2 regions of the Neisseria chenwenguii genome follow, and region 1 is predicted to be linked to the other one. Evidence: riboswitches for the same ligand, from Rfam matches in the RefSeq annotation. Region 1 holds a riboswitch; the other holds the start of a gene.
What was found. Region 1 has a riboswitch for thiamine pyrophosphate ahead of thiM (hydroxyethylthiazole kinase). Riboswitches for the same ligand answer to the same signal wherever they lie in the genome.
Positions count from the first base shown of each region.

Region 2: it holds a riboswitch for thiamine pyrophosphate, as region 1 does, so the genes downstream of both, BG910_RS03225 (DUF2288 domain-containing protein) here and thiM (hydroxyethylthiazole kinase) in region 1, are expected to answer to the same signal.

Region 1 covers NZ_CP022278.1:552,139-567,731, forward strand. Annotated here, with positions in the region: gene BG910_RS02720 (amino acid aminotransferase) at 1-418, opposite strand, end outside; gene thiE (thiamine phosphate synthase) at 590-1,255, opposite strand; gene thiD (bifunctional hydroxymethylpyrimidine kinase/phosphomethylpyrimidine kinase) at 1,641-2,468, opposite strand; gene thiM (hydroxyethylthiazole kinase) at 2,598-3,398, opposite strand; TPP riboswitch at 3,763-3,854, opposite strand; gene BG910_RS02740 (galactokinase) at 4,018-5,199, shown strand; gene galT (UDP-glucose--hexose-1-phosphate uridylyltransferase) at 5,203-6,681, shown strand; gene galE (UDP-glucose 4-epimerase GalE) at 6,761-7,759, shown strand; gene BG910_RS02755 (glycoside hydrolase family 2 TIM barrel-domain containing protein) at 7,908-10,940, shown strand; gene BG910_RS12125 (hypothetical protein) at 11,056-11,346, opposite strand; gene BG910_RS02760 (hypothetical protein) at 11,493-11,729, opposite strand; gene BG910_RS02765 (hypothetical protein) at 12,184-12,432, opposite strand; gene BG910_RS02770 (alpha-galactosidase) at 12,693-14,825, opposite strand; gene BG910_RS02775 (MFS transporter) at 14,898-15,593, opposite strand, start outside.
Region 2 covers NZ_CP022278.1:653,744-669,336, forward strand. Annotated here, with positions in the region: gene pheA (prephenate dehydratase) at 1-127, opposite strand, end outside; gene BG910_RS03170 (multidrug effflux MFS transporter) at 173-1,402, opposite strand; gene BG910_RS03175 (helicase HerA-like domain-containing protein) at 1,847-3,382, shown strand; gene BG910_RS03180 (AEC family transporter) at 3,501-4,433, opposite strand; gene BG910_RS03185 (NCS2 family permease) at 4,629-5,948, shown strand; gene BG910_RS13135 (hypothetical protein) at 6,448-6,645, shown strand; partial or broken gene BG910_RS03195 (citrate/2-methylcitrate synthase) at 6,647-6,931, shown strand; gene BG910_RS03200 (OsmC family protein) at 7,065-7,481, shown strand; gene BG910_RS03205 (GntR family transcriptional regulator) at 7,753-8,466, shown strand; gene BG910_RS03210 (metal ABC transporter permease) at 8,536-9,411, opposite strand; gene BG910_RS03215 (metal ABC transporter ATP-binding protein) at 9,681-10,406, opposite strand; TPP riboswitch at 10,662-10,757, shown strand; gene BG910_RS03225 (DUF2288 domain-containing protein) at 10,834-11,133, shown strand; gene BG910_RS13140 (hypothetical protein) at 11,529-12,014, shown strand; gene BG910_RS03235 (DUF2846 domain-containing protein) at 12,094-12,564, opposite strand; gene BG910_RS03240 (M10 family metallopeptidase C-terminal domain-containing protein) at 12,767-15,109, opposite strand.

The DNA.
Region 1 (15,593 bases):
CTTTGAAAATGGCGTTGTGGTTCGGCCAGGTCGGATTGGAAATCCAAACGTTTTTCACGCCGGTTTGGCGTTTGACAAACTCGGCGGCAATGCGCAACGCGCCCGTTCCGCCCAAGCTCTGCGCGGTTTTGGCGCGTTTGGACGCAACGATTTCGTGATCCGCGCCAAACAGCAGGTTTTGCGTTTGCGCGTTATAGGCGGCGATGCCGTCGATGGTCAGGTAATTTTTTGTGGTTTCGCCGGCCAACAGACGCGCTTCCGCTTCTTTCACGGCTTTCAGAATCGGGGTCTGCCCCGCGGCGTTTTTATACACGCCTATGCCCAAATTGACTTTTCCGGGGCGGGTTTCGGCTTTAAAGGCTTCGCCCAAACCCAAAATCGGGTCGGCAGGCGCGGCTTCGATACGGTCGAAAAACATGGCTGACTCTTTCTGAATAAAGGGTTAAGAAACTGTAAATTCCTACGGATTTTACGCCTGTTGAGGCCGTCTGAAAACGGGCGCAACGGGATTTTTCCAGCGGAAACTTGGGGATTTTCAGACGGCCTGCGGCGGGTGGGAAAATCAAAAAAGGCCGTCTGAAAAACCGCCCTACCCCCGCAATGCCGCTACCGCCGCCGCAATATCCGCCGCGCGCGTAATCGCGGAAACCACCGCCACGCCGTCCACGCCTACCGTGCGCACTGCCGCTGCCTCGTTCACACCGATGCCGCCGATGGCGGCCAGCGGTTTGTCCACACCCGCTTGCCGGATGGCGCGGATAAAGTCCAAACCCGTTTGCGGCGAAGCATCGTCTTTGGAAACGGTCGAAAAAATCGGACCGGCGGCGAAATAGTCGATGCCGTCTGAAAGCGGCAGGCTTTTTTCAATTTCCGCCATATTCGAATGCGACAAACCGAGAAACAGCCGGCCTTGACACAAAGCCGCCGCTTCCGCCGCCGGCATATCCGACTGACCGATGTGCACGCCGTCGGCGCCCAGTTCCAAAGCCAGATAAACATCATTATTGACTACAAACGCAACGCCGTAGCGGCGGCACAAATCGCGGCAAGCCGCCGCCAGCGCGCGCATCCGTGCTTCATCGGTCAACGAGCCTTCGCCTTTTTCGCGAAACTGGTAACAGCTAATCCCCGCACGCAACGCCTGCTCCAACACGCCGAGCAGGTTTTCCTCGGGCAACGCGCCGAGATGGCGGCAGTCTTGCGTGCCGGCGACAAAATAAAGGTTGAGGATTTCGCGCATTTTTTGCGGATTCATAACGGGTTCTCCTGATGGATTCAGACAGCATGAAAATGGGTAAAAGGCCGTATGAAACTTTCACAGACGTTTCTTAATTTGTGCAAAGGTCTCGGCCTGTAAATATTTGTGGGAACAAAAGGCCGTCTGAATATTCTGCCACGCTCCAAACAGTCCGAACAGCAGCGGCTTGAGCCAAACCTAAAACAAAAAATCTTTTTCCGGATCAAATTGTTCCAAACCGATTTCGTTTCTATCCAACCCGAAACATGTAGGCCGGGCTTCAGCCCGGCCTACACATCGCAACCGACATTTGTTCAAATTCAAACAGCGTTCTCCCACGGGAGAGGGAACAGATTCGTGGAGCTCCAAACATTTCAGACGGCCTTTTGTCGTTTTCCGCGCCTCAATCCCTATACGCCCAATGGTTCACCGGCCCGTGTCCCGCGCCGATTTCCAGCGGGTTTGAGATGGCGGCGGTGATGAAGTTTTTCGCGGTGCCGACGGCTTCTTTGATGCTGAAACCTTTTGCCAGCTCGGCAGTCAGGCAGGCGGAAATGGTACAGCCCGTGCCGTGGGTGTGGCGGGTCGGGTAGCGTTCGGCGTTCAGCTCCAGCATTTCGCCGTTTTCGGCAAACAGCCGGTCGGTGCAGCTCCGGCTTCCGCTGCCGTTCAGATGGCCGCCTTTGATGAGGACGTTTTTCACGCCCGCGTCTTGCAGGATTTTCGCGGCGCGCGCGGCGCTTTGGCCGTCTGAAATTTCCACGCCCGTGAGCGCGTAGGCTTCGGGCAGATTGGGCGTGAGCACTTCGTCCAACGGCAGCAGGCGGCGTTTCATCGCTTCCACGGCGGAATCCTGCAACAGCGGCACGCCGCCTTTGGCGATCATCACGGGATCAAGAACGAGCCTGCCGAAACGGCAGTTTTGCAGGCTGTCGGCCACGCATTCGATGATGTCCGCCGTGCCCAACATGCCGATTTTGAACGCGCGGATATGGAAATCGGCGCGCACGGCTTCGATTTGGGCGCGGATAATGTCGGCCGGCAGAAGGTGTATTGCCGACACGCCCTGCGTGTTCTGCGCGGTTACGGCGGTCAGCACGCTGGCGCCGAACACGCCGCGCATTTGGAAGGTTTTCAAATCGGCCTGAATCCCGGCGCCGCCGCCCGAGTCGGAACCGGCAATGGTCAGGGCTTGGACGAATTCGGAAGTTTCGGTTTGGGTGTTGCTCATGGTGTTTCTCCTGTTTTTTTAAAATGGTTTTCAGACGGCCTTGCGGTGTGAAACCGGTTCAGCCGTTAAAGCATTACAGCCGGATTTGCCGGGTTAAAGCCCGGCCTGCGTCGGAAATCCCAACAGTTTTCAGACGGCCTCAACCCGCGCCATCCGTTCCACATCTTCCGCCGTGAGCGCCGCAAGCGCGTCAACCAGCTTCACGCCGAAGGTGCCGCTTTGCGTTTCCGCCAGCCCCGCCGCCGCGCGTTCGCCTGCCACGGCATAGACGGTGCAGGCTTGGGTTACAGCGTTTAGAGAATCCGCCCTCTCCGCCACCGCCAGAAACGCGGCGATAACCGAGCCGAGCAGGCAGCCCGAGGCGGTGATTTTCGGGAACAGCGGCGTGCCGTTTTTCACGGCAAACGTGGTCAGGCCGTCTGAAACATAATCCGTAGCGCCGCTGACCGCCGCGATGCAGCCGTATTGCGCCGCCACTTTTGCCGCAATCTGCGCCGCATCCGCCGCACCGCTGCCCGCATCCACACCCTTACCTTGCCACGCCTGACCGGCGATAAACACCATTTCCGCCGCGTTGCCGCGGATGGCGGCGAACTTCACTTCCGCCAACAGCCGCGCCACGGTTTCGCGGCGCAAAGCCGTCGCCGCCGCACCGACGGGATCGAGCACCACCGGCACACCGCGCGTATTCGCCGCCTCACCCGCCGCCAGCATCGCGGCTATGGTCGGCTGCCGCAGCGTGCCGATATTGATCAGCAACGCGCCGCAAATGGCGGCCATATCGGCCATTTCCTCGGTTTCGTCGGCCATAATCGGCGACGCGCCCAGCGCGAGCAGGCCGTTGGCGGCAAAATATGCGGCCACGGCGTTGGTGATGTTGTGCACCAAAGGATTCTGCACACGTACTTGGTTTAAAAGGGAAAATTTCATATCGGTTCCATTTTGGGTTTGGCGGGGTTTCAGACGGCATGAGTTTTTTTGAACATCAAAAAGGCCGTCTGACACTTCGACTGCGCTCAGTGCAAGAATTTTTACGGACGTCATTCCCGCGCAGGCGGGAATCCACGGTTAAAAACCAGCAATGTATTTTTTTGAAACAGGTTTCAAAAAAACCAAACGTGGATTCCTGCCTGCGCGGGAATGACGTCGGTTGAAGAATTAACTTTTTCAGACGGCATGACGGCAGGTATTTCTTATTTTTAACCCCTCCAATCTTTAGCGCTTGGGGCCGTCTGAAAAACAAAAAAGCACAACCCGCGCAGGTTGTGCCCTTTGTTCTGCCGCATCCGCAAAGCTGCGCGGCAGTTGAGTTTCCTACGCCGGTACTGACCGTATCAGGTTCACGGGTATCATCTCAGCGGCTGCGCCGCACCCCGACTCTGCCGCCATCTTAGCAAAGAACCGCACGCGCGGGAAACCGTTTCAGCGGTTCGGAGCAAGCCTCTCCTGATTCAAATCAAACAACCTGCCGTTTAACTTTACAGGCGCTGGAATGAGGCGGGGAAAAGTAATATTCTTTCAAAACCCGAACCTACGGAGAATAGATTTTATGAACGTACACGACATCAGACGGCAGTTTGCCGCCGTTTTCAACGAAGAAGCCGACGCGGCGTTTTTTTCGCCCGGCCGCATCAATCTGATCGGCGAACATACCGACTACAACGGCGGCCATGTGTTCCCCTGCGCGATTACGCTGGGAACGTACGGCGCGGCGCGCAAACGTGCCGACGGGATGCTGCGCTTTTATTCGGCCGATTTTGCGGATGCGGGCGTGATCGAAGTGCCGCTTGCGGATCTGCGTTTCGACAAGGCGCATTCGTGGACGAACTATCCGAAAGGCGTGATTAAGTTTCTCCGGGAGGCCGGCTGCCGCATCGATACGGGCATGGACATGTGGGTGTGCGGCAACCTGCCCAACGGCGCGGGGTTGTCGTCCTCGGCTTCGCTGGAAATGCTCACGGGCATTATTGCGGAAAAACTGTTCGGTCTGGACGTCAGCCGTTTGGATTTGGTCAAAACAGGCATGAAGACGGAAAACGAATTTATCGGCGTCAAATCGGGTATCATGGATCAGTTTGCCATCGGTATGGGCAAAAAGGGGCACGCGCTCCTGCTGGATACGGGTACGCTGGAATACAGCACGGTGCCGCTGGACTTGCAGGACAACGTGATTGTCATCATGAACACCAACAAACGCCGCGAGCTGGCCGATTCCAAATACAACGAGCGGCGCGGCGAATGCGAAGCGGCGGTGGCCGAACTCAATACGCTGTTGAATATCAAAACCTTGGGCGAACTCGACCGGCAGACGTTTGACGAATACGGCTATCTGATTCGCGACGGCGCCCGCCTCAAACGCGCCCGCCACGCGGTTTGGGAAAACTGCCGTACAACCGAAGCCGAAGCGGCGCTGCAAAACGGCGATCTGGCCAAGTTCGGCCGTCTGATGAACGCTTCGCACGTTTCGCTGGAACACGATTACGAAGTGACTGGCCGCGAGCTGGATACGCTGGTACACGCCGCCTGGGCGCAACCGGGCGTGGCGGGGGCGCGCATGACGGGCGCAGGTTTCGGCGGTTGCGCGATTGCCATCGTCGCCAAAGCGGAAGTCGGCGCGTTTCAGGAAAACGTGGGCAGAATCTATACCGAAGCCGTCGGCTATGCGCCCTCGTTTTACATTGCCGAGGTTTCGGACGGCAGCCGCGTGCTTGACGAAGATGCGGAGGCATAGGCCATGAAGCTGATTGAAGCGTTTGCCCGCGCCGTCATTGCCCAAAGCAGTTACGGAGAAGAGGATTTCGTTTACCTCTGCAACCGCGTTCTGGCACTGGTCGGCGAAGGCGGGGACGGCGCAGATAATGTGCCGTCTGAAAACCTGATCGATCTGAAAGACGCGCTGGTGGCGCTGGCGGCGGCCAACGGTAAGGCGGGTGAAACCGCCGACGAGCGGGAATGTCTGGGCGCGGCGCTGATGGATTTCATCACGCCGCCGCCGAGCGCGGTCAACCGCCGTTTTTACGAGCAATACGCCGACGACCCTGCCGGCGCGGTGGCGGCGTTTTATGAATTGAGCAAACGCAACGACTATGTCAAAACCAAAGCCGTTGCGAAAAACATCTACTACACCGTGCCGACCGGATACGGCGATTTGGAAATCACCGTCAACCTCTCCAAACCCGAGAAAGACCCCAAAGCCATTGCCGCCGCGAAAAAAGCCGCACCCTCGGGCTACCCCGCCTGCCAGCTCTGTATGGAAAACGAGGGTTATCAGGGGCGCATCGGCTACCCCGCCCGCGCCAACCACCGCATCATCCGCATGGATTTGGACGGCGCGCCGTGGGGTTTCCAATATTCTCCCTATGCCTATTTCAACGAACACAGCATCGTCCTCGACACGCGCCATGTGCCGATGGTTATTTCCCGCCGAACGTTCGCACGCCTGCTCGCCATCACCGATTTCCTGCCCGGCTATTTCGCAGGCAGCAACGCCGACCTGCCCATCGTCGGCGGCTCGATCCTGACCCACGACCACTACCAGACCGGCCGCCACACCTTTGCGATGGAAAAAGCGCCGGTGGAAAAAAGTTTTACCTTTGCGGGTTTTGAAGACATCCGCGCGGGGATTGTGAAATGGCCGATGTCGGTCATCCGCCTCAACGGCGGCGACAAAGCCCGCCTGACCGACCTGGCGGAAAAAATCCTCCAAGCCTGGCGCGGCTATTCCGACGAAAGCGCAGACGTCATTGCCGAAAGCGGCGGCGAACCGCACCACACCGTTACCCCGATTGCCCGCCAAAAAGACGGCGGCTACGAATTGGATCTGGTTCTGCGCGACAACCACACTTCGGCCGAATTCCCCGACGGCGTGTACCATCCGCACCCCGATGTCCAGCACATCAAAAAAGAAAACATCGGCCTGATCGAAGTTATGGGGCTGGCCATTCTGCCGCCGCGCCTGAAAGACGAAATGCGCGAAGTGGAAAAATTCCTGCTCGGCCGACCCTGCGGCGTCGAGGGCTACCACCTAGGCTGGGCAGGCCGTCTGAAAGCGGAACACCCCGCCGTTTCTTCGGAGGCGGAGGCGCAAAATATCGTGCGCCAATCCGTCGGCAGAATTTTCGCCCGCGTATTGGAAGACGCCGGCGTCTATAAACGCACGTCCGAGGGCATGGCGGCGTTTGTACGTTTTGTCGAAAGCGTGGGCATTCTGTAAAATCAGGCCGTCTGAAAACGGATTTACTTTTTCAGACGGCCTCATTCAAAAATGACCGGTTACATTAAAGGAAACAGACATGACCGTATTGGTATTGGGCGGCGCGGGCTACATCGGCTCGCACACCGTCGACCGCCTCGTTGAAGCGGGAAAAGAAAAAGTCGTCGTCGTCGATAATCTGGCCACCGGCCACTGCGCTGCCGTCCATCCCGACGCAACGTTCCTCCAAGGCGATTTGGCCGACAAAACCTTTATGCGCCAAGTATTTGCCGAATATCCCGACATCGACGCCGTCATCCATTTCGCCGCCTTTTCGCTGGTGGCCGAATCGATGGCAGAACCGCTGAAATATTTCGACAACAACACCTGCGGCATGGTCAGCCTCTTGGAAGTGATGAACGAATGCGGCGTCAAACGCATCGTCTTCTCCTCCACCGCAGCCACCTACGGCATTCCCGAGCGTATGCCCATCCGCGAAGACGACCCGCAGAAACCGATCAACCCCTACGGCGAAAGCAAACTGATGATGGAAACCGTGATGCGCTGGTCGGATCAGGCATACGGCATCAAATTCGTGCCGCTGCGCTATTTCAACGTTGCCGGCGCCAAACCCGACGGTTCCATCGGCGAAGACCACCACCCCGAAACCCACCTGCTGCCGATTATCCTCCAAGTCGCGCAGGGCAAACGCGACAAGCTGATGATTTTCGGCGACGACTACAACACTCCCGACGGCACCAACATCCGCGACTACGTCCACCCATTCGACCTGGCCGACGCGCACATCCTTGCCGTCGACTACCTGCGCCGCGGCGGCGAATCGACCGCGTTCAACTTGGGCTCATCCACCGGTTTTTCCAACCTGCAAATCCTCGAAGCCGCCCGCAAAGTCACCGGCAAACCGATACCCGCCGAATTCGCCCCGCGCCGCCCGGGCGACCCCGACACGCTGATTGCCGCGTCCGACAAAGCCCGCAGCGTCTTGGGCTGGCAGCCGCAGTTTGACGACATCGGCAAAATCATCGAAACCGCCTGGAAATGGCATTCCACCCATCCGAACGGCTACGACGACCGCTGACCGGCAGATGCCGTCTGAAACGCCCCGCGCGGTTTTCAGACGGCATTATTTCCATCCGTCCCGTTTTGCGGCGTTTTCCCAACCGCAGAAGGCCGTCTGAAAACGCCGAACCGCCCCAATATCCGGCGGACCTTAAAGGAGCATGATCATGTTGAAACAGCAGTTCCATCAAAATCCCGAAATCCTCCACGTCGGCACCACGCCGCACCGTGCCTACTTCATTCCCTGCGCCACCGAAACCGAGGCTTTGGGCGGTCGGCGCGAAGATTCGTCGCGTTTCACCCTGCTCGACGGCCTGTGGGATTTTGCCTGGTTCGACAGCGCGGAGGATCTGCCCGAAAACCCGTCCGACTGCACCTTTGACGCCGCGATTCCCGTTCCCTCCTGCTGGCAGGCGCAGGGCTACGACCACCAGCACTACACCAACATCAACTACCCGTTTCCGTTCGACCCGCCCTATGTGCCGCACGACAACCCCTGCGGGGTTTACCGCCGCACGTTCGACCTCGCCCCGCAAGACGGCCGGCGCTATTTCCTGAATTTCGAGGGCGTGGACAGCTGCTTCTACCTCTGGCTCAACGGCGAATTTGTCGGCTACAGCCAAGTCAGCCACAGCACTTCCGAATTCGACCTCACAGGCCGTCTGAAAAACGGCGCCAACACACTGGTCGCCGCCGTATTGAAATGGTGCGACGGCAGCTATCTGGAAGACCAGGACAAATTCCGTATGTCGGGCATTTTCGACGACGTCTATCTGCTCGAACGCCCCGAAAACCGCCTTGCCGACTTCTTTATCCGCACAGAATTTTCAGACGGCCTCAAAAGCGCGGCCATCAGCGTCGAAACCGAATTCGAAGGAACGCCGCAACCCGTCTCGTTCCAACTCTACGCGCCCGACGGCACGCTGCTGCACGCCCAAACCGACACGTCGTTTCGCGCCAAAATCGCCGACCCCGTGCTTTGGAACGCGGAAAACCCGCAGCAGTACACGCTCTTGATGGAATGCAACGGCGAATTCATCGCCCAAAAAACCGGCCTGCGCCAAGTGGAAATTTCAGACGGCATCTTCAAAATCAACGGCAAACCGGTGAAATTCCGCGGCGTCAACCGCCACAGCAGTGACCCGCAAACCGGCTACACCATCAGCCGCGCGCAGGCAGAAACCGACCTGCGCCTGATGAAAGAGCATAATATCAACGCCATCCGCACCGCCCACTACCCCAATTCGCCGTGGTTTAACGAGCTTTGCAGCGAATACGGCTTTTACGTCATCGGAGAGAGCGACATCGAAAGCCACGGCTCCAGCATGGTTTACGTCAAATCGCCCGAGCCCAGCATTTTCCTAAACGTTTCCAACGATTTGGAAACCGAACGTATGCGTTTGCAGGCCATCGACAACGTCTGTTATTTCGCCCGCGACCCGTCGTATCGAAACGCCGTGCTCGACCGCACCCGCGCCAATATCAAGCGCGACAAAAACCGCAGCGCCGTCGTGATTTGGTCGCTGGGCAACGAATCGGGCTTCGGCGAAAACTTCGAAGCCGCCGCCGCATGGATCAAAAGCCACGACCCCGGCCGTCCCGTACATTACGAAGGCTCGATCTACCAACACTCCGGCCACACCAACGATTTGGGCAACATCGATTTTTACAGCGAAATGTACGCCGCGCCCGAAGACATCGACCGTTACTACAGCGAAGGCGGCGTATCCGGACGCAACGGCGCGAAAAAACCGTTTGTCCTGTGCGAATACAGCCACGCCATGGGCAATTCCAACGGCGATTTGGAAGACTACTTCCAAACCTTCGAACGCCATCCCGGCTCGTGCGGCGGCTTCGTTTGGGAATGGTGCGACCACGCGCCCGCCCGCGCCGACGGCAAACCGGGTTACGGCGGCGATTTCGGCGACACGCCCAACGACGGCAATTTCTGCGTGGATGGCCTCGTTTCGCCCGACCGCGTGCCGCACAGCGGCCTCAAAGAGCTGAAAAACGTCAACCGCCCTGCCCGCGCCCGTCTTTCAGACGGCCAAATCCGCATCACCAATTATCTCGACTTCACCGATTTGCAGGATTACCTGAGCATTAGCTGGCGTTATTCCGAAAACGGCGAAACCGTCTCCGAAGGCCGTCTGAAAACCGCCTGCGCCCCCGCGCAAAGCGCCGTTTTGCCGATTAGCCTGCCGCAGCCGTCCGACGGCAAACTCTGCCTGCTCGATTTGGAATACACCCTCGACCGCGCCACCGCCCTGCTGCCGCAGGGACACAGCCTCGGGTTCGACCAAATCGACCTGACCCGCCGCTTCGACACCGGGCCGTTCATGCCGCCGCGCCGTGCACCGGAAACCTGGCAGGTACGCGAAAACGGGCGTTATCTGGAATTGGCAAGCCCGGTGTTTGCCTACACCTTCGACCGCCAAAAAGGTATCTTCAGCCGTCTGAAAAAAGACGGCCGCGACCTGATTGCCGAACCGCTCGACTTCAACATCTGGCGCGCCCCGACCGACAATGACCGCCTCGTCCGCGTATTGTGGCAGAACGCAGGCTACCGTCAGGCATACAGCCGCGCTTACGAAACCGCATACGAAGTGCAAGGCGGTACCGTCGTCATCCGCGCCAAAACCGGCATCGTCGCCACCTCCCGCGCCCGCATCCTGACGCTGGACACCGAATACCGCATCGCACCCGACGGCAGCATCAGCCTGGCCGTTCACGGCGAAAAAGCGCCGGAACTCCCCTACCTGCCCCGCTTCGGCCTGCGCTTCTTCCTGCCCGACGCCGGCGCGGAGGTCGGCTACTGCGGCTACGGCAGCGGCGAAAGCTACGAAGACAAACACCATGCCGCCAAGCTCGGCTTCTACCGCACCACCGCCGCAGCCAACCACACGGATTATCTGAAACCGCAGGAAAACGGCAGCCACTACGGCACCCGTTTCGCCGACACGCCCGATTTCACCCTGAGCGCAGCCAAACCGTTCAGCTTCAGCCTCTCGCCCTACACGCAGGAAGCACTGACCGATACCGCACACGGCTACGAACTGACCGAATCAGGTTCCGCCGTCCTCTGCGCCGACTACCGCATGAGCGGCATCGGCACCAACTCCTGCGGCCCCAACCTGAACGACAAATACCGTTTCAACGGAACATCGTTTGACTGGCATTTTGAAATCAGGATGAAATAGGCAGGAAATACAAAAAGGCCGTCTGAAATTTCAGACGGCTTTTTTACCGTTTCAAGACATCCTACGCTTGCTGAGATCAAACGTGCAAATTTTGTAGGACAGGATTGAACCAGTTTTACAAATAACACACGCCTTTTACGACAAACGCTTTTTCATACTGCCCAAGCGGGCCGAACGTTTTGCCATTGTTTTGTGAGGCTGTTTTTTCATACCCTTCCAAGCAGACATTTTCCAACGTCACTTCATAACTTTTTTGTCTGTTTCGGTCGGCTGAAATCATTTTATTGAGTAATTGATGTTCATCTATTAGGAAATATTTTTCATTTTTATAGCGAAATTCAGCACGTTCGAATGAAAAGTGGATACCTCCCCGCACCCTTACCGTTTTTGTATTTTCATGACGCACCGTCTGCCTGGTTGTCTCATTCTGCTTTAGCTTGTCGGCTTGCCCGTCTTCTTTATGTACAGGAAGCCAGTAAAATTGGAAGGATTAAAAAGAAAAAAGCTTTCCTCATCATTTTATTTAGGGTCATATCATCTAACTGTTGGGATTTATTTCAAAATATGCCATATCCCTTTAAAAGACTCAAAGAAATATGGCATTATTTTATTTATCGGAGGCAAATCATGAAACCACGTATTGCCTTCAACTTGATTGCGCAGAGCATTCCACCAATATCCCCCAAGCCTCTGCCGCCTGTAGTCTTCTACGTTTTCACTTAAAGGGCGCAATGTAAGGTTTAACCCGCCATTGACCATATCCAACTGTTGGAGATTTAATTCAAACATTACATTCTCCTTAAAAAGTTAAGATTACTCAAATTCAATCAAAAGATTGGACCTGTAGGACAAAAAAACAGTATTTGGGTTTACTTTAATAAAGTTAATTTATATATTTTCGGGTAAAATTATTCTTCCTATACTGTAAAAAGATACTTATTGAAATTCGTAGCATACGTAGATGCGGTTAGTTTTGCCTCAAGCAAAGCGTAACCGTACAAACTCTTATGCCGTCTGAAAGCATTTCAACCTTTCAGACGACATTTTTACCGTTTCAACACATTCGTACTACGCTTGCTGCATTTCTTAGATCCCGTAACCGCCCAAAAAGACTACTCCGCCTCCTCCCTTACCGTGCATGAAATTTTGAGTAGTAAGCAGCGGGAATTGGGTTAAAAAATGCCGTCTGAAAAAGTTTGTATTTTTTCAGACGGCATCGTGTATCAACAAACTCCAATATCCGTTATTTAAAATTAATATACACCAACATGCCCACCAACAAACTGATACCCAACCAAAGCAGTATTTTCGTTTCCACCCACCTGTCTTCCCAAAATTTGCCCTGAAATGCACTCATGATATCGGGTTTGAAACAGTATTTAATGCACTCAATAAATTCTTCCCGGTCTTCAAACAGCAAATAGTAAAGCATGGCGGAGGTCAATAAGAAAAATAATATAGCGAAAAGCATTTTATCTCCTATATCACTCATTAAACTTCCTGCGAAACCACTGTATTAATTAACCGCGCGGGCTGAAGCCTACCCTACGCAGTTTCACAGAAAATCTATTATGACAAAAATGCCGTCTGAAAAATAGGCGTAAGGGGCATTTCGGGTGTTTTTAGCCCCCAAATGTCCCTTACGCCGAATTGCCTTTCCGTCGGATTCAAGAACCCGGCCTACATCCGCACATTGTCCGAAACCAAAAAAAGGCCGTCTGAAATTTCAGACGGCCCCGTTCTGCTGCAATGCTACACCCGTTCGAATCCGAACAAGACGGCGCTTTGCGGGTCGATGCTCGGGATGCTTAATCCCGTGTCGGCCAGCCATTCTCCGCTGACGGTATATTCTTTGCCCTCCAGAATGCCGGTAAACCATTGCGGATAGGTTTTCATCAGGTGTCCGCCCCTACCCTCGCGGATGTAGTCGGCTACGGCCAATACTTTGACGCGGTAGCGGGCTTCGGGTTGCAGGTTCGGAATGCGCAGCCGTCCCAGATATTTGTATTCGGGCTGATCGAGCTGGCTGACGAGGAATACGGCTTGGGATTTGTCTTTGGCGACCACGCCGTTGATGAGTGTGTTTTCATCGATGCTGTCGAGGCGGGTAACGTCTCCGCTGTGCAGGAGCGGGCGCAGTTCTTTGTGCAGCGCGATGTATTTGGCAAAGCCTGCGCATTCTTCGTCACCTTCTTTGACAGGGTCGAGCTCGACGCCCATGTGGCCGAACAGGGCGGTCAGGCCGCGGAAGAGGAAGGAGAAGTTGCGGTGGGTGGTGTGGCAGTGGCGTCCGCCGATGTGGCAGCCCATGACTTCAGGCGGAAAGAAGTAGCTCATGCCGCGCTGGATTTTCTGGCGCATCAGGGCGTCGTTGTTGTCGGAAACCCAGAAACGCTGGCAGTGTTTCAGGATTTCGTAGTCGATGCGGCCGCCGCCCGAGGAGCAGCTTTCGATTTCTACGTCGGGATAGCGTTCCTGCAAAATGGCAAACAGGCGGTAGGCGGCTTCGGTTTGGGCGACGACGGCAGCACGGCCTAGGTGGCCGGGCTGTACCAGACGGCGGTTGTGGTCCCATTTGATGTAGTCGATGTCGTGGTTGCCCAAGAGCCAATCCATGCGTTCGAGCAGATAGTCGAAGGCTTCGGGGTTGACTAAATCGAGGACGAACTGGTGCCGTTCTTCGGGCTGGTCGTAACCGTCGAGCGCCAACAGCCAGTCAGGATGGGCGCGGTAGAGATTGCTGTTTTTGTTGATCATCTCCAGCTCGACCCAAATGCCGAACTCCATACCGAGTTTTTTTACGGCGTCGATGACGGGCGTCAGCCCCTGCGGGTATTTTTTCCCGTCGAGATACCAGTCGCCCAAGCCGCCCCAGTCGTCGTTGCGGCCGATAAACCAGCCGTCGTCGATGATGTAGCGCTCTACGCCCATCTGCGCGGCTTTTTCCGCCATGGCGATGATGTGGTCGGGTTTGTGGTCAAATGTTACGCCTTCCCAGATGTTCAGATGTACGGGGCGTTTGGCGCTGCGGAAACGGACGATATGCCGGCGCACATGGTCGTGGAATTGGTTGGACATTTTGTTCAGGCCCCTGTCGGAATAGGTGCCGTACACCCACGGCGTGCTGTGGCTTTCGCCCTGCGCCAGCACAATTTCGCCGGGAAGGTAGAGGTTTTCCAGTTGGGCGTGGCGGCGGCCGTCGATTAAAACGTCGGCACGGATGCGGTGGTTGCCCGACCAGGCCAGATGCAGCCCCCACACGCGGCCGTGTTCCTGATTGAAGCCTTCGCTGCCGACAACCATGCCCGGCCAGTATTCGTGCGAGGTGCGGCCGTGGCGGTTTTCCTGTACGAATGCGCCGTGCCGCAGTTTGGTGCGGTTTTCCTGAAATTCGCGGCACCAGCGGCCGTAAAAGCTCAATACTTCTTCAGCGTAATCGGGCAGCGGAAGGGTAACGGCGAGACGGTTGAGGGTGTAGTTTCCCGCGCCGAGGTTGGTCAGGGTATGGCGGAATTTGAACACGCCGTTTTCATCGGTTTCGATTTCGCTGCGCAAGCCCAGTTTGGCAACGGCATCTTCCGCATCGATAATCAGGCAGCTGTTTTCCTGACTGATTTTGACCGTATTGAAAACCGGCGCCCAATCCAGCCCGTCGCGGTGGCCTTCGATGCCAGAGACGCCGAAAAAGCCGCGGCCGTTTTCCGCCGCCAGCGTAATCGGAATATCGACGTCCAAACTGCCGTTGGACACGCCGCGCTCGAGCGTAAACACGTCGGATTCGTCAAAATTCGCCAAGTGCGCGCCCCAATAGAGGATTTCCGCAGGCTCGGTGCGCACGATCAGGTCGGTATCCTTACTCTGCAAACGGATGATTTTTGCAGTCATTTTGCCACTCCTTTGTAAAGGTAATTTTGAGAAAACGGCATCCGCGCGCCGCAGATGCCGTCTGAAAAAACGTCAGTTCCGAACCAGGGCTTTTTTCGGGCCGGTCAGCACGACCGCCGACAGCAGGGTAAAGCCCGCCGCGATGCTGCCCAAAAGCAGGTAGCTGGAATGAAAGCCCATGCTGTCGTACATCGCGCCCACATAGGTGGACATAAACATCATGGTAATCTGCTTGCCGAAGCCGTAGGCCACCAGATAAATCGTTGCCGAATATTTTTCGTCGAACACAGTCGTGATGTATTTAAACATCCCCACCAGCAGAAACGGCACTTCAAACATATGCAGCGTTTTCAGGATAATCACCTGCACCGCGCTGCCCGCGAAAGACGAACCCAAAATCCGCACCGTCATGATGCCTCCGGCCAGCAACAGCGCATTTTTCGCACCGATTTTGTTGACCAGAAGCGGGGCGAAAAACATAATCGCCGCATTCAGCAGCTCGCCGAAAGTCGTAACATAACCGAAGGCTTCCGTGCCCTGCTCTTTCGACGCGAAAAACGACGTGAAGAAATTGGCAAACTGCTGGTCGAAAATATCGTAGGTACACGACACGCCGATTACATAAGCCAGCAGCGCCCAAAAACGCGGCTGTTTGAGCAGCGCCAGCGCCTGCCCGAGGGAAACCTTGCTATGATGGCTTTCACCCGCGCTTTTCCGATCCAAATCATCGGTTTTGGCGAAAAACAGCAATACAAACAATACCACCGC
Region 2 (15,593 bases), 100 kb from region 1:
GCTCGTTGAGCAGGCGCAATACGGCGGCGTCGATTTCGTCAATCGCGTCGCGGTGGGGTTTCAACTGTTCGTCCGTCGCCATGGGACAGCCCTTTTTGAGATGGTTGGTTGCGGGGGATTTTAACATCAAACGGGCCGTCTGAAAGCTTGGCGGCGCGGTTTTTCAGACGGCCTAAAAGCCTTCCATACCGCGCTCGTTTTCCAGCCATGCCTGATGGGAAAACGTCCACAGCAAAACGATGCCGCACACGGTCGAGGCCAGCATCATGCCCGCCATCACCAGGACCGAGCCGTTGTGTAGCCACGTTACCAGCATTCCCATGCCCGCGCCGATAAGCGACTGGCACACGCCCAACACCGCGTTGGCGCTGCCGCCGTCCTGTTTGAAATAATTCATAAAACACGCCTGCGTGTTGGCGCCGACCAAGCCCTGCGTGCCGACGGAAAACATCACGCAAAGCACCAGCGCCCACAAAGGAGGCAGGACGAACGCCAACACCAGCGCGGTCAGCAGAAGATTGGCGGCAAACTGCACGATAATCCCCCAGCGCAGAATGTGCTGCGGGTGTGCGCCCGTTTTCAGCCGCCACGCGGTAACGCGGTTGAACGTCGCCATCGTGATGATGTTTAAGGCAAAAATCCACGCATAGCCGTGCGGCGAGACGCCGTAGCGGTTCATATAGACAAATGACGATTCGGTCAGAAAAGCAAACATCGAGCCGAAGCTGAAGGCTTGGAAAAACAGATAACCCAGCGCCCCGCGCGTTTGCAAAACCCGCTTGAAACGGGCGGCGACCACGCCGAACACATCCACGCCGATTTTGCCGCTCTGCGCGGGTTTGGGCAGAAAGCGGCCGACCAGAAACAGCAGCAGCAGCGCGTAAACCAGCAGAAACGCAAACACCGCCCGCCAGCCGCCCAAACTCTGCAACGCTGCGCCCGCCATCGGCGCCAGCAGCGGCGCAACCATCAGGATAATCCCGATCAGCGCAAACATCTGCGCCGCCTGCCGCCCGTCGTAATAATCGCGCACCAGTGCACCGACCACCACCACCGACATGCCCGCCCCAAACGCCTGCACCGCACGCAAAAGCAGCAACTGGTCGGCGTTTGCCGTCAGCACCAACCCCAGCGAACTGAGCGCGTACACGCCTAAACCCGCCAGCGCCACGGGTTTGCGCCCCTTAATATCCGAAACCGCCCCGCCCGTTACCTGCCCGAACGCGACGCCGAACATAAACAGGCTCAGGCTCCGCTCGATGCGGTGGATATTGGAACCGAGGCTCTGCGCCATCTCGGGAATCGCGGGCAGATAGGCGTCGATGGAAAACGGCATCAGCGCCACCAGCATCGCCATCAGCGCAGCGGTTTGTTTGTCGGATAGGGTGTTGGGGTGTTTCATAGTTTGTATTTTGGGGATTGATGAAGTGATTTGGAGGACGGGTTTCCGGGGGAGGTTTGGTTTTCAGACGGCATTAGATGGTTGTGAGGCCGTCTGAAACAACGGCTTGCTGTTCCAAACTTCGGTTGGATGCCGTCTGAAAATTTCGGTGTTCCGGCCATGCGTTCCCTCCTGCGGGAGAGGGTTAGGGAGAGGGCTTGGTTAAGTTTGAACGAATATTTCAGACGGCCTGCTTCCGCCGTTACCCGCCCCAAAAAACCAAAACAGCCGCAGATTATACGCCTCTTTTTTCAGACGGCCTCAAAGCCGTCTGGGCCGTCTGAAAATCCCGTCGGCACAAATCAATAAAAAATCCGCCCGCCGCCCGCGCGCCCATTGCGCAAACGCCTGTTTCATCAGAAAATAAACGCTTTCACACAACTCAGACTTCAGAAAGGAAACCCCATGACCGCATTCCCCATCGCCCGCGCGGGCGGTGCAACTTTGGAAGTTCAGGGCAAAATGGCCAACCGCCACGGCCTGATCGCAGGTGCGACGGGTACGGGCAAAACCGTCACCCTGCGCCGCATGGCCGAGGCGTTCAGCAACGAGGGCGTGCCCGTGTTTCTGGTGGACGTAAAGGGTGATTTGTCGGGTATCTGCAATGCGGGTGCCGACAGCGGCAAAGTGGGCGAGCGCATCGCCGAGTTTGAATTGGGCGGGGGCTGGTTGCAGGGTTTTCCCGTGCGCTTTTGGGATGTGTTCGGCGAAACGGGTATCCCCGTGCGCGTGACCGTTTCGGAAATGGGGCCGATGCTGTTAGCGCGCCTGATGAATCTGAACGATACGCAGGAAGGTCTGCTGAATCTGGTGTTCAAAGTCGCCGACGACCGCGGCTGGCACATTCTGGATTTGAAAGACCTGCGCGGTATGCTCAAACACGTTTCCGACAATGCGGCGGAATACCGCACGCAATACGGCAATGTTTCCGCCGCCAGCGTGGGCGCCATCCAACGCCAGCTTTTAACGCTGGAAAACGAAGGCGCAAACCGCTTCTTCGGCGAACCGGCGCTCAATCTGCAAGACTGGATGCAGACCGAGGGCGGCAAAGGCGTGATTAATGTATTAAATTCGGAAAAACTGATGCGCAGCCCGCGGATGTACAGCGCATTTTTGCTGTGGATGCTGGCCGAACTTTTTGAAATGCTGCCCGAAGTCGGCGATTTGGAAAAACCGAAATTCGTGATGTTCTTCGACGAAGCGCATCTGATGTTCGACAACGCCGCCACCGCACTGGTCGAGCAGGTCGAGCAAGTCGTGCGCCTGATCCGTTCCAAAGGCGTGGGCGTGTATTTCGTAACCCAAAACCCGCTCGACTTGCCCGATACCATTCTCGGCCAATTGGGCAACCGCGTGCAGCACGCCCTGCGCGCGTTCACGCCCCGCGACCAGAAAGCCGTGCGTGCCGCCGCCGAAACGTTCCGCAGCAATCCGGATATCAACGTGGCCGAAGCCATCGCCGAATTGGGCGTGGGCGAGGCGCTGGTGTCGTTCCTCGACGAAAAAGGGATGCCGACACCGGTCGAACGCGCGCTGGTGTTGCCGCCGCAATCCGACCTGACCCCGCTGGCCGAAGAAGCCCGCAACGCCAAGTTCCAAAGCGACGACCTGTATCCGACCTACAAAGACATCATCGACAACTACTCGGCCTTTGAAGCGCTGGCCGAAGCAGAAAGCCGACAGGCCGCGGCCAAAGAAACCGAAGCCGCCGCCAAAGAACAGGCCAAAGCCGACGCAGCCGGTGCCAAACAGGCCGAAAAAGAAGCCGGCAAACCGGGCTTGCTCGACGGTTTTATCGGCGGCCTTACCGGCGGCCGCAAAAAATCGGGCCAAGGCTTGGGCTACAACGTCGCCGATTCCATCGGCAGCCAAATCAACCGCCAGGTTACCAACGCCATTTCCCGCAGCATTATGGGTGTGATTAAAAATATGCTGAAGTAGGCTTGGGGTAAGGTTAAAGGCCGTCTGAATGTTTCAGACGGCCTTTCGGTTTTTATGGAGCGTGGGTCGGATACCTGTATCCGACGTACGATCGAAGAATTTTCAGACGACCGGTTCTTCAAACCACCCACTGATAAAGCAAAATCATCAGCGGCATGGTCAATACGCACAACAGCGTGGTAATTCCGTAAATCGCGCTGGCTTTCTGTGCGTTTTGCCCGTACACCACCGCCATCTGCGTAACCGTTGCCGCGGCGGGGCTGACGGTGGCGAGGAAGCTGATCAGCGTTACCGTATTGCTGTGCCCGCCTTGCGAAGCGATGCCCGAGAGTTTGACAAACACCAGCAAAAACAGCGGGATAACAATCAGCCGCAGCAGCGCGACCAGATACAGGCGTTTGGACATTACCACCGCTTCCAGCGGCAGCGCCGCAATCAGCATCCCCGCCACCAGCATGGCTACGGGGCCGATCATGCCGCCGACCGTCGAGAGTGCGCCGTCCAGCGCGACGGGCAGTTTGATTTGGAACACAAACAACGCAACACCCACGAGCATGGCGAGAATGTTGACGTTGGTAACGATGGTTTTCCACGAAAGATTACCGCTGCCGCTGATGAGGATGCGCAAGTGCGTCCAAAACAGAAACATCTGCACGATGATAAAACCGCTGGTGTAAATCACCCATTCTTTGCCGAACACCGACATCACCAGCGGAATAATCAGATTGCCCGAATTGGTATAAACCGTCGCCGCCTGCTCGAGCGGGTCGAGTTTGAACAGTTTTTTCGAGAGTTTGCCGAGTAAAATCAACAAAATATGAAACACGACCGCCAACTTGACCGAAAGCCACAGCCCGTCGGCGATTTCGGGCGAATAATCAGTTTGGAAGGCATGAATCATCACCGACGGGCTGATGAGGTAGAGCGCGATAACGGAAAGCGGATAGCTCTGCTCGGACTTGAGCAGCTTGAATTTCACCAACGCAAAACCCATCAAAACAATCAGCGTCAGCTCGGTAATTTTTCCGGCAAGAAGTAAGGCGGTTTCCATATTTGGTTTTATTGGCTAGGGGAACAGGCTGGATTTTACGCTTTTGGCGCCGCAGGGGGTAAGATAAAAGGCCGTCTGAAAACCGCTTGCCGGGCGTAATTGTCTTTCAGACGGCCTGTTCACAAATATTAACACCGCCCAAACCGATTTCAGTATAATACCCGCCTGATTTTTCTCAACAAACTTCAAAACACTATGACTACTTCTGATTCAAACAACGGCCTGTTGGAGCGCCTCTTCGGTTTGCGCGAAAGCGGCACCACCGTGCGCACGGAAATAACGGCGGGGCTGACCACCTTCCTGACCATGTGTTACATCATCATCGTCAACCCGCTGGTTTTGGGGCAGACGGGCATGGATACGGGGGCAGTGTTCGTCGCCACCTGTATCGCCGCCGCCATCGGCTGTTTTGTGATGGGTTTCGTCGGCAACTACCCGATTGCGCTGGCGCCGGGCATGGGCTTGAACGCCTATTTCACGTTTGCCGTCGTCAAAGGCATGGGCGTGCCCTGGCAGGTTGCGCTGGGCGCGGTGTTTGTGTCCGGCCTGATTTTTATCGTGTTCAGCCTGTTTAAAGTGCGCGAAATGTTGGTAAACGCGCTGCCGATGGGCTTGAAAATGTCGATTGCCGCGGGCATCGGGCTGTTTCTCGCGCTGATTGCGCTCAAAGGCTCGGGCGTGATTGTCGATAATCCGGCGACGCTGGTCGGCTTGGGCGACGTGAAAAATCCGCAGGTTTTACTGGCGATGGGCGGATTTGTATTGGTGGTGGTACTCGGCCATCTCCGCATCCGCGCGGCGATTATCATCACGATTTTGGTAATTACCGCGGTTTCCAGCCTGATGGGCTTGAGCGAGTTTAAAGGCGTCGTCGGCAGCGTGCCGAGCATTACGCCGACGTTTATGCAGATGGATTTCGACGGCCTGTTTACCGTGAGCATGGTCAGCGTGATTTTCGTCTTTTTCCTCGTTGACCTCTTCGACTCGACCGGCACGCTGGTCGGCGTTTCCCACCGCGCCGGCCTGCTGGTCGACGGCAAACTGCCGCGCCTGAAACGCGCGCTCTTGGCAGATTCCACCGCCATCGTCGCCGGCGCCGCGCTCGGCACTTCTTCCACCACGCCTTACGTCGAAAGCGCCGCAGGCGTATCCGCAGGCGGGCGCACGGGGCTGACCGCCGTCACCGTCGGCGTCTTGATGCTGGCCTGCCTGGTCTTCTCTCCGCTGGCGCAGAGCGTACCCGCCTTCGCCACCGCGCCCGCGCTACTCTACGTCGGCACGCAAATGCTGCGCAGCGCGAAAGAAATCGACTGGGACGACATGACCGAAGCCGCGCCCGCGTTTCTGACCATCGTGTTCATGCCGTTTACCTACTCGATTGCAGACGGCATCGCCATCGGCTTCATCAGCTACGCCGTGATCAAACTTCTGTGTAACCGCAGCAAAGACGTGCCGCCGATCGTATGGGTGGTCGCCGTGTTGTGGGCAGGCAAATTTTGGTATTTGGGCGGCTAAACGCTGCTTGAAATGAGTCAGGCCGTCTGAAAGTTTGCCGCTTTCAGACGGCCTTTTATATTACCAAACGCCTGTTTTCAAAGAAGTTTGAAATTCAATGTTTTCTGCTTTGCCTGCCGGTTGCCCTGCATAAAGCAGCGGCAGACGGGCGTTTGGCTGTTTCATTCTTTCTTATTGAATAAAACAATTTGATTTCATTAAGAAATTATCTGAATTTTGTTTTCGGGCAAGCAGAAAAAAGTGTTTGACACGGCAAAATTTATCGCTGAGATTTTTTCAAAACCAACAAAAACCACATCAAACTACATTCTACAAAGGAACATCATCATGACCAGAAAGCATTATCTTTTTGCATTTCTCCATCAATCTGCCGCCGTCTTTTCAGACGGCCTCCGGATTTCCCGAGTCTTCCCAACGGCTTGAACCGTTTTCTGTATTTTCTGTTTTTTATCTGTTTTCCAGCGCCGCGGGGGCTGTGTGAGTGATTGCAATAAAGTGATTGCGCAGCGTTCCGCTGGTTGCAGAAGGGATAACTGCACACTTTTTTCAGGATGAGCATCTGCCCGCTGCCACCCACCCGATGGACGTGATACGCACCGGCGTATCCGCACTCAGCTTCTACACCATGCCCGAGAGCGAAGCGCGCGAAATCGCCGACAAACTCATCTCCATCCTAGGCAGCATCATGCTGTATTGATATCACTGGTTTCGGCCTCCCCGTGTACACCATTTCCGACCCGTGCAACGTCGTGATTAAAGAAGTCGCGCACGAACTTCCGCAGGAATCCGGCGACGAAATGCTGATCTTCAACATTGCCGAACGCCTCCCCACCGCCATGTTCACACCGCCCTTTGTGATTTCCCGCACCACCGGCTGGAGCGCCCACGTCATCGAACAGCGCAACGACGGCAAAATCATCCGCCCGAGCGCAAACTACACCGGCCCCGACGACCGGCCGTTTGTGCCCATGAGCGGGCACTAACCCGTTTTCAGACGGCCTTGTTTTCGGGATGAGGCTGTCTGAAAAATTTTCAGACAGCCTTTTTCCTGTATCTGCCGTCTGAAATTGTTTACAATGTCCGGCAGATTTCATTCATGTTCAAGAAGGAAAAATCATGCAGGTAACTTCAAAATGGCTGGACGGAATGTGTTTCGTCGGCACCACCGAGGGCGGGCACAGCGTGGTAATGGAAGGCGCGGCGGCGGAAGGTGCGGCCAAGCGCGGCCCCAGCCCGATGGAAATGCTGCTGCTGGGTGTAGCGGGCTGCTCGAGCATCGATGTGGTAATGATTGCGGAAAAACAGCGTCAGGATATTGCCGACTGCCAAGCCACGGTAACGGCCAAGCGCGCCGACAAAGCGCCGCGCGTGTTTACCGAAATCCATATCCATTTCAAAGTGATAGGCCGTAATTTGCAGGAAAACGCAATCGCGCGCGCGGTGCAGATGTCGGCGGAAAAATACTGCTCGGCGTCGATTATGTTGGGCAAGGCGGCGAAAGTCAGCCACAGTTTTGAAATTGCCGAAGTGTGATTTTTTCAGACGGCCCCAGGCTTGTGCCGTCTGAAAAACAGGTGGAAACACGCCGCTCGGGTTATAATGTGCGCAAACGGAAAAGGCAGACATATTCGCGCTGCGATTGCGAATATGTCTGCCGCTTCAAGCTGCTGTTTTCTCTCTAATCTTGCCTTTATATCTTGGCGTTTATGGAAAAGCATTGTGCAGACTTTGTTTTGGATTGTCAACAATTTAACGGCCTGTTGTAAACAATCATGCCGTCTGAAACCGCTGATTCGAGCATCATATGAATAACGAAACCCGATTGTCCGCCGCCCCGACCACCTCGTCGCTCATTCTGGAAGAGCGCCACGATGCCGAACTGTTCCGCGTTTATGCGTCTATTTTGGACGGCATCACCGACCATGTTTTACTGCCCGGCAACAAGCTCACCGAATCCGAACTCTGCCGCCGGATGGTCTGCTCGCGCAATACCGTACGTGGCGCGCTGTCGCTGCTGGCGCACGATAAAATCGTCGATTTGCAGCCCAACCGCGGCGCGTTTGTCCACGTTCCCGACATGAAAGAGATGCAGGACGTGTTTAACGCCCGCATCGAAATGGAAACCATGATTATCGACCTGCTCGTCGAAATGCCCGATTTGGCCGAGCGCCTCAAGCCGCTTTACGCCATGACCGAACAGGAAGCAGCGGCTTCGGGCAAGGGCGACCGCGTGGGCTGGAACCGCCTGGCCAATGCGTTTCACGTCGAATTGGCGCGTTTGGTCGATAACAATGTTTTGTTTGAAATCATCAATACTTTGTGCGCCCGCTCGTCGCTGATTGTGGCGGTTTTCGACACCAAACGCCGCGAAAAACGCCCGATCAACACCACCACCCATTCCGAACACCGCGAAATCCTCGACCTGCTGGTCAGCGGCCGCCGCAACCGCGCGGTGAAAATTTTGCGCAAACATTTGGGCGCGTGTATCGAGCGTTTGGAAAGCCGTCTGAAGGAATAGCCGCCAGGTATCAGGTATGATGAAAGGCCGTCTGAAATATTCAGACGGCCTTTATCCTTTCTATCCCGCTCAAGCAACCCTGTGCTTCCGACCCCGCAGCCACTTCGCCAGCAGCCCGCCCTCTCGGCCGAACACCACTGACAGCGCATACAACACCCCGCAGCACAAAATAATCGCCGGCCCCGACGGAATCTCGACGTGATAGGAAAACAGCAATCCCGCAAAGCCGCACACCAGCGCCAGCGCGACCGACAGCAGCATCAATCCGCCCAGACTTTTCGCCCACAGCCGCGCCGTAATCGCCGGCAGCATCATCAACCCTACCGACATCAGCGTCCCCAGCGCCTGAAAACCCGCCACCAGATTCATCACCACCAAAATCAGAAACACAACGTGCCAAAACCCGCCTCGTCCGCCGACGGCCTGCAAAAACAGCGGGTCGATGCTTTCCAAAACCAGCGGACGGTAAATCACCGCCAACACCAGCAGCGTTACCGCCGCCGCTGCCGCAATCAACTGCAACGCGGGCACGTCCACCGCCAAAACCGAGCCGAACAGCAGATGCAGCAAATCGACGCTGTCACCGTTTTTACTCACCAAAACCACGCCCACCGCCAAACTCGTCAGATAAAACGCGGCGAAATTCGCATCTTCCTTCAACGAGGTAAAACGGCTCACCAAGCCCGCCAGCAGCGCCATCAGCAGCCCCGCCGCAAACCCGCCCGCGCTCATCGCCGGCAGGCTCAAACCGGCAAATATATAACCGACCGCCGCCCCCGGCAAAACCGCGTGGCTCAAGGCATCGCCGACCAAACTCATGCGGCGCATCACCAAAAATACCCCCACCGGCGCCGCACTCAGCGCGAGGCAGAAAACCGACGCCAGCGCATAGCGCATAAAGTCGAATTCGGCAAACGGAAAAAGGATTAATTCATTGATATTCATAGTGTTTTTCAAAAATGGAGAAAGCCGTCTGAAAACGGCGGATGCGTTAATGCACGTCGTTTTATAATTTGCACGATGGCGACGGGCCAGATCATCAAAAAGATGTGCATCGTAGGTACGGTTAGCCGCCCGAAGGCGTAACCGTACGCACTACGCGATTTGAAAATGTCTGCTGATGTCGTCTGAAAAAAGCGGATTTGTACGGTTACGCCGCCTTCGGGCGGCTAACCGTACCTACGCCGTCTGAAATCCACAGCATCCCGACAACCTCAAACCCCGCACCAATCCGCCGACTCCTGCTTCTGCACCGCCGCATTGGCCTGAAGCAGAAACCCGTCCGTCAACACCTTTTCCGTCGCCCCCGCCGCGATTTTCTCGCGCGCCAGCAGCAGCGTTTGCGGAAAATAGGCGCGCACTTGTTCGTAATCGTGCAACACCGCAATCACGGCCTGCCCGTCTTGGTTGCAGCAGCGCAAAACATCGAGCAGCGCGTAAGTCGTGCGCGCATCGACGGCGTTGAACGGCTCGTCCAGCAGCAGAAATTTCGCGTTTTGCGCCAGCATCCGCGCAAACAAAACGCGCTGAAACTGGCCGTTGGACAGATGCGCAATCCGCCGTTCGGCAAAATCGCGCATTTCCACGCGTTCCAGCGCGGCATACACGCGCGCGCGCCGGGCGGCATTGACGCGCCCGAAAAAGCCGATTTCGTACCACAGCCCCATCGCCGCCAGCTCGAAAACGGTCATCGGCTGGCTGCGGTCGATTTCCGACTGCTGCGGCAGATAGGCGATGTCGCGGCGCGCCAGCCCCTGCCACGACACGCGGCCGGTATCGGCGTTCTGCAAACCCATCACCGCCTTGAGCAGCGTGGACTTGCCCGCACCGTTCGGCCCGAACACCGCCCACATACTGCCGTCTGAAAACTCGGCGGAAACGTGATGGACGGCGGGTCGGCGCTGATAACTGACGGTCAGGTTTTCAACAAGGATACTCATGCGCCGACCGCCCAAAAATAAACGCCGCAAATCGCGGCAATGGCGGCGGAGGCAATCAGCAGGCGTTGCAAAAGGCCGGTGAGAAGTATTGAATTCATGACGTTTTTTCAGGTTTCAGACGGCATCGCGCAGGCGGATAAGGCCGTCTGAAAACCGTTTTAAGGTTGGCAGAAAAGATGATATTGTATAACATTTTCCGTGCAAACGCATTCCGCCCTATTTTCAGACGGCCTGCCCTTTTGCTACAATCCGCTACAACAGAAACAGGGGTGCTGCGCGCGGCGCGGCTGAGAAAAACCCTTTGCACCCGATACAGTTAATCCTGTCGTGGGGAGTTTCAGCATCATCGAAACCGCCTGTTTTCTGCCGTCTGAAAACAGGCGGTTGCCCTTTTTCAGACGGCCTAACAACCCGCAGGAGCATAACCATGACCGCCCCACTTCTAAGCGAAAAACTCAACGCCGAAACCGCCCGCATCCGCTGGCAGGAGCTGCAAATCCACTTCGCCCGCGGCGCCGCCGTGTACGTTTCCCCCGACTTGGACTTGGTCGAAACCGCCAAACACATGGCCGACGACAACACTGCCGCCCTTTCCGCGCTGATGGAAGCCGGAAAATTCGGCCTCGTCACCGAAACACAGGCACGCGAATTTCTGGCGGACAACCGCGAAATGTGGGCCGTCGTCGTCGCCCCGTGGGTTTTGGTACAGCCTTGTGAAGGGGATTGAACGGGTGGGGTTGGCGGGTGTTTTGAAGTTTTGAAATAAGTTTTGGAATATTGGAAACGCCAAATGCCCGAAGGCCGTCTGAAACACCCGAAGTTTCACAAACCCATTCCCTCTCCCAATGGGAGAGGGTGGTGCTTCGTAGAAGTACGTCCTGCGAGGTTTTCAGAAAAATTTACCATTCCAGGAAGAGAGCTGCCCCACCCCGGCCCTCCCCCGCTACGGCGGGAGAGGGAGCAGATTGCAGCAGGCCGAACATTTACAGATCAAACCACCGCGCGTTAGAAAATTTTTCAGACGGCCTGTTTCAGACGGCCTCAACTGTTTTTCAAAACACAACACCTAAATGCCGTCTGAAAACCTACAAAAAAAAAACCAACTTCCTAAAGGAGAACCCCATGTCCGCACAAAAACCCCTATCCACTTCCGCCAACGGCCTCATCCGGTTTGGCGGCGGTTTCCGTAACCGAAATTCTGACCGGCACCTTCTTCGCGCCGCCGGGCTGGGCGCATGGCGTTCAGGCGGTTTTGATTGGCGCGAAAACGGGACTGGGCGCGATGGAGACGGTGTGCCGTTCGTTCGGTACGGGGCGGCGAAACAGGCGGCGCTGCCGGTAACGCAGTATGAGAATTTCCTGCCGGTTAGCGGCTCGATTTTTGCGCCGATGGCGGCGGTTTTGATTGCGGATTATTTTGTGCTGAAACACGATGTATCGCGGCAGCTGTTTGATTTTGTCGGGCTGGTACTGTGGCTCGCAGGCTTTGTGCTCTATCGGAACTTGATGACGGGCGAAACACCGCTGGGGATGACCTTTCCGGTGATGGCGGCGGTGTTTGTGGTGACGGTAATCGTGAGGAAACTGGCCGGCGTACGCGGCAAATAATATTGAAAATGCGCAAAGGCCGTCTGAATATTCCGGCTACGTTTGTAACCGGATTTTCAGACGGCCTTACGCTGTTTATTTACTGAGCAGGTTTGCTGCAATTTCCCTGCGTAGCAAGATTCAGTTTGGAAACTGCTGCTTTGCCCTGCGCTTCATCAACAAGTTCCACATGTGCACCACCGACGAATGCGCCCATCTTAATATACTGACGGACAAAATAGTTTTTGCCTGCTTCGGCAGCGATAGTCAGCTTATTGGGCGAAAACTCAGATTCAGTGGCAATCTCATGAGACTGACCTCCCGCTACTTCAGTGCGGAAAAATACTTTATTGGAAGACTCACCCAAACATTTTCCGTCCACCCAAATATCTTTTTTGAGTGCCTGTCCGACAAAACTATCTCGATACACATACAGCCCGGCCATGCCTTCGGCGGGCAGGTTGAAGGTTTTCGCTGCGGCTGAGGCTTCCTGCGGCGCAAGAGCGACGGAGGCGCAACCGGAAAGGGCGAGTACGGCGGAAAGTGCGGCGGCGGTTAGGGTTTTATTCATTTTGTTTCCTTCAGTTTAAAATTTTATATGGGAAATCCCACAATAAAATGTAAATCGGATGCAAATCCGGTTTACAGCTTTACAACCCCGTAGATCGGATACCCATATCCGACGTTTAATGCCAATCCTGAAAACGTCGGATTCGGGAATCTGACCTACGCCGTTATCCGGTTTCGACAGGCAGTCGGACTTTTCAGACGGCCTAACCGATAATCTGCACGGCGGTCATTTCCGCGCCGTTGTCGAACTGCGCAAACACCGTCGATACGCCGGCCTCATCACGGTAGGCCAAGGTATGCGCCTGATTGTCGAACACGATTCGGTCTCCGAATACGCTGCCCCAATCGAAGCCGTCCGCCGCATCGCCAAACAGACTGCGCAAGCCCGAGAGGTCTAGGCGGTCTTCCGTGATGTCGAAATCGGTAATACGGTCGGTTTTGCCTTCACGGATGTCCTCCGCACTAAACACAACGGTATCGCGGCCTGCGCCCGTGGTTACGGTGTCGCTGCCCAAACTTCCGAGCAGGCGGTCGCTGCCGCTTGAACCTGTGAGCGTTTCGTCGCCCGACGTACCGAGCAATACCGCTTCGCCGTTGTGGGTTTGGTTGCCAAACGCGCTCCAGTCGAATTTGTCTTTACCCAAATCGATGGAGGTTTCCGCCGCATTTTCAGACGGCCTGTACACAACCGTACCGTCCGCTTCCTGCGTGGCGGTCAGCTCGACGGCTTTAGTGGAAACGACATTGCCGTCTGAATCTTCGGTCTGCACGACGGCGGTTATCGGGCGCAAGTCGGCGGTCTCGGCCGGGGAGGCGGTGGCGTAAGGTGTAACATCCGCTTTTGTGCCGTCTGAGCCGAGTTTGGCTTCAAGGCCGTCTGAAAAACCGTCGCCGTCGGTGTCGTTGGTGTAGGCGGAAGTATCTATGCGTAATTCGTCATAGTCGTTCAACCCATCACGGTCAAAGTCCTGTGCTTCGTATGCAGCTTTTTGATTTTTATCCACACGGTAGCCTTGACTGAAATATTTTTGGACTTCGGTACTGGTTTCGTAGAAATTGGCCAATGCGTGTTTGTCCCAACCGTCTTTATTTGCGGCGGTATTTTTCAGGAAGATAGTGTTTTTATAGGTTCCCAAGCCATCAAAGCCTAAAACTGTTCCGGCGCCCTGAGCTCCGCCGATTGTTCCGCCTACCGCCGCGCCTGCTTTTGCTCCCGCCAATATCAAAGGCGCAGCCGCACCACCTGTTGCGATAGTTGCAACCAGACCTCCTACGAGAGCCAAGAATCCGCCTGTTGCAGCTCCTTTAGCTGCGGTTGCGGCAGTAGCTGCCACCGCAGCACCCGTCTGATATGTAGTCGGAACATCGCCGCTGCTTAACCATTCGCCTTCAATCACATAAGAATTGGTTTTATAGGTAACACCCGATTGGTTGGTAAAACGTGCATCGTAAATCCGTTCTTGTGCAAACTGTTCGGAACGCGCCGCAGCCGCCACTAAATCCGGAGTCGGACTGCCGTCGGTAATGATTTTGGCCGTGTTGAATAACACGCTGCGGACAAATTCGTCTTTAAACTGGGAATTTTGCACCGTATAGGTGGCAAAATACTGAGCCAGATAGCCGCCCAAAGAATGCCCTGTCGAATAAACATGGTCGGGATTGTATTGTTCCAGCGTGCTAATAATTTCATCCATCTGCTTGGCTTGGGTCGGCGTATTGCCTTGAGCCAGCTTCAATCCGGCAGTCGCATCCTGCAAGCCTTTTGTGCCACGGAAGGCCACCACGATATTTTGGTAAGAGCCGTCGGCTTTTTTGCCGTTGCCGAATATGGTGTAATCCAAACCGCTGCCGAAAAACTCACCTTTGCTGACAACTGATAAAACATCCCAATGGCCTTGGTATTCGCTGATGTCCACCTGACCGTTTAGATCTGCTTTGACAGAATCAATTTCGATGCTGCCCACGCCATCAAAAGCCTGCTGCATGGCAGTTTTGCCTTCTGTGGCATAAGCCAGCGTGGAAAACATCCGCAAATCGCGGTCGGAAACGTTCCACATATCCGGATAGCGGTCTTTGCTGTCAATCAGGCCGTCGCCGTCGGTATCTGCCTTATACGAGGCTTGAAGATTATCTTTTGATGAATCGACATGCGTGCTGACAAAACCGTTTAAGTAAGCAATTGATTCATCTGACGGCTTATTGCGGATAATCTCATTCTTTTCAGACGGCCTGACACCCGCCTCACGGTATTCCAGCACCGACAAATCCAATTCTCGGCCTGCTTCGGCGCTGCGGGTGACGATGATGCCGTCTTTGTAGAGAATACGGGTGGTGTGGATTTCGGGCTGTTCGGGTGCGGGTATTTGGGCTCCGTCCGCCGCCGTTGCATCGCTGGTTTGCGGCGTTTCGGCTGACGGGGTGTTTTGTGCGGCGCCGCTTTGGGAATTGCCGGCGGCGTTGTTGCCGGCATTGCTGTCTGAATCAGGCGGATTGCCGTCTGAATTTCCGCCTCCACCGGCAAACGCCAGCGGGATGCCGAGCGCCAAGAGGCCGCCGGCGATTTTCAGCGGGCGGTAGCTGGGAGCGGTTTCGGTAATTTCTTCGGCTTGAACTTGGCGGACGGTTTCTTCCAGCGCAGCTTCGGTTTGAACGGCGGGAACGTATCCGGACGGGGATGTCTGCGGCGCGGGTACGCGTGAGGAGAGGGGTTCGACGGGCGTTTCTGCGGGGAGGGATTCGGCCGCAGGCGCTGCGGCAAGGATTTCGGGCTGCGCGGCTGCATCAGCCGTCAGTTGGTTGGTTGGTTGGTTGGTTGGTTGGTTGGTTGGTTGGTTGGTTGGTTGGTTGGACGTTTTGATTTTTCATTTTTTTAAAGTTTCAATAATAAAAGCAATAGTAGGTAATTTAACATAAAGAACAAACAAATCAAGATGCGGATTGAAACTTTAGTAGAGGGGATATTCTATATATTCCAAAGTATTGTAAAAATGCTGTCTGAAAACGGATTTAAGCACCTGTATGGATTAGCGG